3 regions of the Chryseobacterium proteolyticum genome follow, and region 3 is predicted to be linked to each of the others. Evidence: riboswitches for the same ligand, from Rfam matches in the RefSeq annotation. Region 3 holds a riboswitch; each other region holds the start of a gene.
The links. A riboswitch is a leader RNA that binds a small molecule or an ion and turns the genes downstream of it on or off. The one in region 3 is predicted to bind cobalamin.
Positions count from the first base shown of each region.

Region 1 (2,275 bases), on a different contig from region 3:
GAAAGCGCTACACTTTTCTTAGGCTTAAATGTTGGTTCGTTATTCATTGACATTCTTGTTCTGTTTAAATAGGTTATCTAATTTTTGTTCGTAATCATGGTATCCAATGCTTTTGTAAAGCTCTTCCCGGGTCTGCATGGTATCAATTACATGAGCCTGGGTTCCATCTTTCCGGATATGCTCGTAAACATTCAGTGCTGCCTTATTTGCCGCCCGGAAAGCAGAAAGGGGATATAAAATCAAACCGACTCCCGCATCTTTCAGTTCATCAGCAGTATACATTTTAATCATTCCGAATTCTGTAATATTGGCCAGTACAGGAATACCTGTAGCGTCTACAAACTTTTGATAATAGCTTAAATCAGGAACAGCCTCCGCAAAGATGAAATCTGCTCCGGCTTCTTTATAGGCAACAGCCCTTTCCAATGTTTTTTCAAGCCCTTCATTGGCAAAAGCATCAGTACGTGCCCCGATCACAAAATTTTCATCCGTCCGAGCATCAACAGCAGCCTTCAAACGGTCTACCATTTCCTCTTTGCTTACCACTTCTTTACCTGGACGGTGCCCACAACGTTTCGCTCCCACCTGGTCTTCAATATGCAAAGCACCTGCTCCGGCTTTAATTAATGATTTTACAGTTCTTGCTACGTTGAATGCCGAAGGACCAAACCCCGTATCTACATCCACCAATAGAGGTAAATCACATACATTGGTTATTCGTTGAATATCGATCAGAACATCCTCAAGGGTCGTAATTCCCAGATCCGGAATTCCCAACGATCCTGCAGCAACTCCTCCTCCGGAAAGATAAATAGCATTGAATCCTGCCTGTTGCGCCAGCAATGCATGATTGGCATTGATAGCCCCGACAATCTGAAGAGGGTTTTCTTTTTGCATCGTCTCCCGGAAACGTAATCCGGCAGACTCTAGACTTACATTTTTACTCATCTTTAATATTATTGTTCGTTTTGATGTATTTTAACTCACATTCTTCCAACAATTTAAAGAAAGATTATTCTTTAAATGATTAAAATAATTAAACGACCTATAAACCTTAATGAATGGTTGAACAGCCTCATTACATTTTCATGTAATAACAATCCGGTCAAAGATTGCTGCCATCAGCCTGTAATGCTTATAAATCAATATAAAAGGTGCTGATAAAACTTCACAATACTTTGTAAAAGAGAAAATTATGGAAAGGGACTAATACGAGCAAGCTGTAGAAATGATACAGCCCTGAAAAGCAAAACCTGTAAACCATTTCTTAAAAATGATAATGTACACAAAAAGATATCGGGCACTGTTATCACATCGTATCATACCTGACTATAAGCTTCAGATCGCGAAAGCATCGTCAATTCGAAATAGGCAGGTCTCCTGACTTGTAACAATTTTTATCGTCCTTCCCATTCAAAAAAAGAACAGTGAACCCTGATTGATAAAAACCTTTTGAGTGTTACTTACAGTTGCGCGACAGTTCGTGATTCACACACGATTCCCTTTTAATTCACAGCTAAGTGTAACCAATTCCGGTTGATAAAGAAGTATAAATGAACTCCTTGGTGGTAAATATAGGTATTTTATTGAAACACGAAAATAATTATTTACGAACAACAGTTAGGAATTCGTAATTCTTTGAAAATAGGCATTATAAATATATTTTCAATTTTCAAAATCATAATCAAAATGATCTTGATTATGTAAAAGCCACTTGCAAAAAAAATCCGACAAACACGATTATTGAGAAAAGCATATGCTCTCAATATGAAAATATGATTCTGAATTAACAGATAAAAGCCGGAAAAACACTCACAATATCTGTTTCAAATTCTCACCTATATTTTGCAAAGCCAACAGGCTATGGGATGTGATACGTTCTGCAAAAATAATCCTGAAATGGTACCTGAACTGATCGGTAAGACTAAAAATTTCTCCTGGAGTAAATAATATTCTTTGCTGTTCGCAATAAGCGTAAAATTTCTCCATATCCACTCCTTCAGGCAAACTTCCCCAAATGCTGTATCCACCCTGAGGATCTTCAAAATAAGACCCATCCGGAAAATGGCTTTTTAATACCTCTAGCACATCTTTAGCCTGCTTATATAGCTGTTTACGAAATGAACGCAAATGTTTATCATAGCTATGGTCTTCAAGCAGTTTAATGACCATTTCCTGATATACCGGAGCAACAGATCTTCCTAAGGCAAACCTGGTTCTCTCTGCTTCCGCATGGAATTTTCCCGAATGCATCCATCCCAGGCGAATACCGGGA
Region 1 covers NZ_JBJLWK010000004.1:148,434-150,708, reverse strand. Annotated here, with positions in the region: gene prpC (bifunctional 2-methylcitrate synthase/citrate synthase) at 1-47, opposite strand, end outside; gene prpB (methylisocitrate lyase) at 40-948, opposite strand; cobalamin riboswitch at 1,354-1,546, opposite strand; gene ACJ5H0_RS16455 (aminotransferase-like domain-containing protein) at 1,813-2,275, opposite strand, start outside.
Region 1: linked by a shared signal. The riboswitch ahead of prpB (methylisocitrate lyase) and the one ahead of metE (5-methyltetrahydropteroyltriglutamate--homocysteine S-methyltransferase) in region 3 are both predicted to bind cobalamin.

Region 2 (2,275 bases), on a different contig from region 3:
TCTTTTCCGGGAAAGCCGGATTACAGGGAGAAGTATATGATAGGAATAAGCAATTTGATGAAGCCTTACCGGATACTGCCGGAAGTGCTTTATATGGAAAATTAGGCTTTGAACTTTCCTATAGTAAATGGAGCCTGGGTAGTGAACTGATGCTTCCTGCCTATTCAAATCTGGCCGGTGGAAACATTGAAGCTAAATCCAGATTCAGTGTGTTTATTAACTTTGGGATATAAAAATCAAATGAACATTCCGTTACTCATGTAACGGAATGTTTGTTTTTATTCTGTTGAAAATCATTTTATTAAGTATAATATTGTTTCTAAGAAGAATTTTCTATCTTTGCCGGAATCTGGTGAGCTGTAAAAGGCTTTTAAAAGGGAATCCGGTGTAAATCCGGAACAGACCCGCTGCTGTAAACTCTAAACCAAAATTTTTGATGTATATATCCACTGTTTTTAATGGGAAGGATTTCAAAAATGGAGTAAGTCAGAAGACCTGCCAGAAGATTAAAGTTTGATGCTTTCGTGGAATAAAGCTAAGGACAACAATGCTTCTGTGCAGCTATGGCTGTACAATGTTATTGCTGCTTTCTTATATCCATTAGTGTCAAGATTATTCTCAGTGAGCTAATGGAACCGAAATTTACTTTTACAACTAAAAAAATAATTATCACAATCCTTGTGCTAATTAACCAGCTTTATTTTTCTCAGTCAAGAGATAGTATAAAGGAAAAAGGGATCCTTCCGGTTACCATTATAAAAAAGATTTTAAAGAAATTCTTCCCGCTCAAACTCTTTCAGGAGAACAGCTGGAAAGGTTGAACAGCCAGTCCGTAGCCGATGCATTACGCTATTTTTCGGGAGTACAGATCAAGGATTACGGTGGAATTGGCGGATTGAAAACGGTTAATATCCGAAGCATGGGTAGCCAGCATGTCGGTGTTTTCTATGATGGGATTCAATTGGGAAATGCACAAAACGGGGTTATCGATCTGGGAAAGTTTTCGCTGGATGATATCGGAGAAATTTCATTATACAACGGACAGAAAAGTGAGATCTTTCAGCCTGCAAAAGATTTTGGATCTTCCGGCTCAATTTATCTCCAACCCAAGACTCCTTATTTTTCCGGAAATAAAAAAACGAATCTTGTACTTAGAATAAAAAACAGCTCAATCGATCTTTTCAACCCGTCATTTCGATTGGAGCAAAAGCTTTCAGATAAAATTTCCGTAAGTTTCAGCTCCGAATTTATACAGAGTGACGGACAATATAAATACAAATACCAGAAAAAACACCCTGATGGTACTATAGCCAATGATACAATTGCAACAAGATATGATTCTTATATTACTGCCAAAAGATTTGAGACCAGCCTGCAGGGAAATCTGAATAATGGAGACTGGAATGTCAGGGGCTACGGATATATTTCAGATCGTGGGATTCCCTCAGCAATTGTGAATAATGGTTTTGATCCGAAAGGACAAAAATTACTTGATAGAAATTATTTTGTTCAGGCTCACCTGAGGAAAAAAATATTTTCAAAATTTGAGACTCAGCTCAAAGCTAAATTTGCCTACGACTATACCCGGTATATGGATACGGTAAATGTAGCTGAAACGGCTTTAAAAACGGATAATACATATATCCAGAGAGAATTATATTTATCATCTTCCAATATTTACTCAATTACACCAAACTGGGATGTTAGTGCTAATGTTGATTTCCAGTATAATAATCTGGATTCCGATCTTAAGCTTTTCTCATTTCCCACGCGTTATACCTCATTGGTTGCTTTTGCAACCACTTACCAATGGAACCGGTTTAAATTTCTTGGAAGTGTTTTAGGCACTTTTATTCGGGAGAATGTTGAACGTAATTCCAAGTCGCCGGATAAGAGTGAATGGACACCCTCTGCATTTTTGAGTTACCAGCCACTGGCCTTTAAGAATTTAACTGTGAGAGCATTTTATAAAAGGATTTTTAGAATGCCGACTTTCAATGACCTGTACTATACCATGATCGGGAATGTTTTTCTTAAACCTGAATTTACCAATCAATATGACGTAGGTTTTACTTATCAGAAGACTTATAACCATCAGGTTCTGAAAAGTATTTACTTCAAGGCAGACGGGTATTATAACAAAGTGGAAAATAAGATCATTGCAGTGCCCACAACCAATCTTTTCAGATGGATGATGACGAATCTTGGAGATGTTCAGATCATAGGATCAGATGTGAATATACAGGCTGAGCTGGACCTTGGGAAAGTAATATTG
Region 2 covers NZ_JBJLWK010000003.1:726,856-729,130, forward strand. Annotated here, with positions in the region: gene ACJ5H0_RS14305 (transporter) at 1-233, shown strand, start outside; cobalamin riboswitch at 334-517, shown strand; gene ACJ5H0_RS14310 (TonB-dependent receptor plug domain-containing protein) at 818-2,275, shown strand, end outside.
Region 2: linked by a shared signal. The riboswitch ahead of ACJ5H0_RS14310 (TonB-dependent receptor plug domain-containing protein) and the one ahead of metE (5-methyltetrahydropteroyltriglutamate--homocysteine S-methyltransferase) in region 3 are both predicted to bind cobalamin.

Region 3 (2,275 bases):
TCCTGATTGTGAATTAGTGTTGAAACTTTTCGGTTTTCAATAGCTTTTTTATTTTCAGCTAATTCCTGTAAAGTATTGTAATCCGGGTTTTCTGAAGCTAATTTTTTTTAAGGTAACAATTTCATAAACTTTTTGCCTGGCGAAAGCCATCCATTGTTTGATCTCCGGAGATAGTATATTTTCATTTTTCTCCAGGTCAAGATCGAAAGGAGAATGAAGTAATGAACATGACGGTGCAATGAAAACTCTTTCAGAACCTAATGCTGCAATAGCTTTTTTGATGAAAACCAGAGACTGATTGAAATCGTTTTTCCAGATATTTCTTCCGTCTACGACTCCTAATGAGAGGATTAATGTTTCAGGAATTGCATTGATGACCTCATCCAATTGTTCCGGGGCTCTTACCAGATCAATGTGTAGTGCATCAACAGGTAGAGTAGTGGCCAATGAAAGGTTATCTTTTAACCCATCAAAATAGGTGGTCACAATAAATTTAAGGTTCGGAAACTGTTTGGCAATTTCAGCATAAATGTTCTGGTAAACTTCTTTTGCTTTCTGATCAAGGTCTAGTGCTAAAAACGGCTCATCCAGCTGAATCCATTCTGCTCCGTTGTTTTCAAGCTCTTTTAAGATCTCAACGTAAACCGGAAGCAGATTTTGTGCTAAATCCAATTTATCAAAACCTTCTTCTTTTTCTTTTCCTAATAATAAATAGGTTACCAATCCAAGGATAACAGGCTTTGTATGAATTCCTGCTTCCTTCGCTTCAATAAACTCATTAACGATTTTATGGGAGAATAATTTGAATTGCTGATCTTTTTGGAATTCTGGAACGATATAATGATAATTGGTATCAAACCATTTTGTCATTTCCATGGCTGTAATATCGTGCCCTTCTTTCTGATAACCTCTGGCCATAGCAAAGTAAAGATCTAGCTCATTTGGTGTAATATCCTGATAACGGGAAGGAATAGCTCCAACAGACAATGTCATGTCCAATACCTGATCATAAAAAGAAAAGTCATTGGATGGAATCAGATCAATTCCGGCTTCTTGTTGTAGTTCCCAGTTTTGCTTTCTGATCTTTTTTCCTGCCTCTAAAAGTTCCTGTAACGATGTTTTACCTGCCCAATATAGTTCGCAGGCTTTTTTAAGTTCTCTGTTGCTACCGATTCGCGGATAGCCAAGGATGTGTGTTTGCATTTTCTTTAAACTTTTAATTAAATTTTGGTTTTAAAAGTTCTTATAATGCTTCATAACGCAATCGGGAAATAGTTTTTAGCAATAGAGAAGATACAATATAGACGTAATTTTCCCAGTGAAGAGTAGATTGTTAGGTAACCTGAAATTAATTTTCATAAAAAACATTACGTTTAAACTCAAATAAATTCTGAGTTAAAACCCAATCCAATACGTTCAAAAGTATCATCTGTATGACCAAAAGCTTCAGACCGCGAAAGCATTGTCAATTCGGGACAGGCAGGTCTCCTGACTTGTAACAGTTTTTGTCATCCTTCCCGCTTGTGGCAGTGGATATTCAGGGACAAAAACCTCTGTTGTGTTACTTACAGTTGCGCGACAGCTCGTGATTTTCACACGATTCCCTATTAATCTACCTTAAGTAAAACCTTTTCCGTTTGATGAAGTATGTTAAAGAACAAAATAGGGTGTAAAGGTATTAATTTAAGATGTTTAATTGGCTTAAATGTAAAAATTAAGGATATTGTTTTGTTTGAATTGAATTTGTAAGTTATTTATTCTGTAAATTTGAAAATATAAATCGAAAAAAGAATATTATCCTGTGGAAAGACTAGACGATAAAGACCTTCAATTGTTAAGGATCCTTCAAAAAAATGCAAAATTGACCGTTAAAGAATTGGCAAAGGAAATTAATCTTTCTCCATCTCCTGTTTTTGAGCGTGTTAAAAGGTTGGAGCAGGAGGGTTATATCAAACATTATGCGGCTGTCCTGGAAGCTGAGAAACTGAATCGTGGTTTTACAGTTTTCTGTCAGGTTAAATTAAAGATCCACGACAGGTCTGTGGGAAATGATTTTGTACAGGAAATTACACTGATAGACGAAGTTGCGGAATGCTATAATATTTCGGGCGATTTTGATTTCCTTCTCAAAGTTCAGGTACGCGATATGAAACACTACCAGGATTTTGTATTTAATAAATTAGGTTCCGTCGACTCGATAGGAAGCACACACAGTACTTTTGTAATGGCAGAAGTGAAGAATAACCATGGAGTTACTATATAGAGTACATCTCTT
Region 3 covers NZ_JBJLWK010000001.1:966,397-968,671, reverse strand. Annotated here, with positions in the region: partial or broken gene metE (5-methyltetrahydropteroyltriglutamate--homocysteine S-methyltransferase) at 1-1,203, opposite strand, end outside; cobalamin riboswitch at 1,462-1,647, opposite strand; gene ACJ5H0_RS04500 (Lrp/AsnC family transcriptional regulator) at 1,802-2,263, shown strand; gene ACJ5H0_RS04495 (Crp/Fnr family transcriptional regulator) at 2,155-2,275, opposite strand, start outside.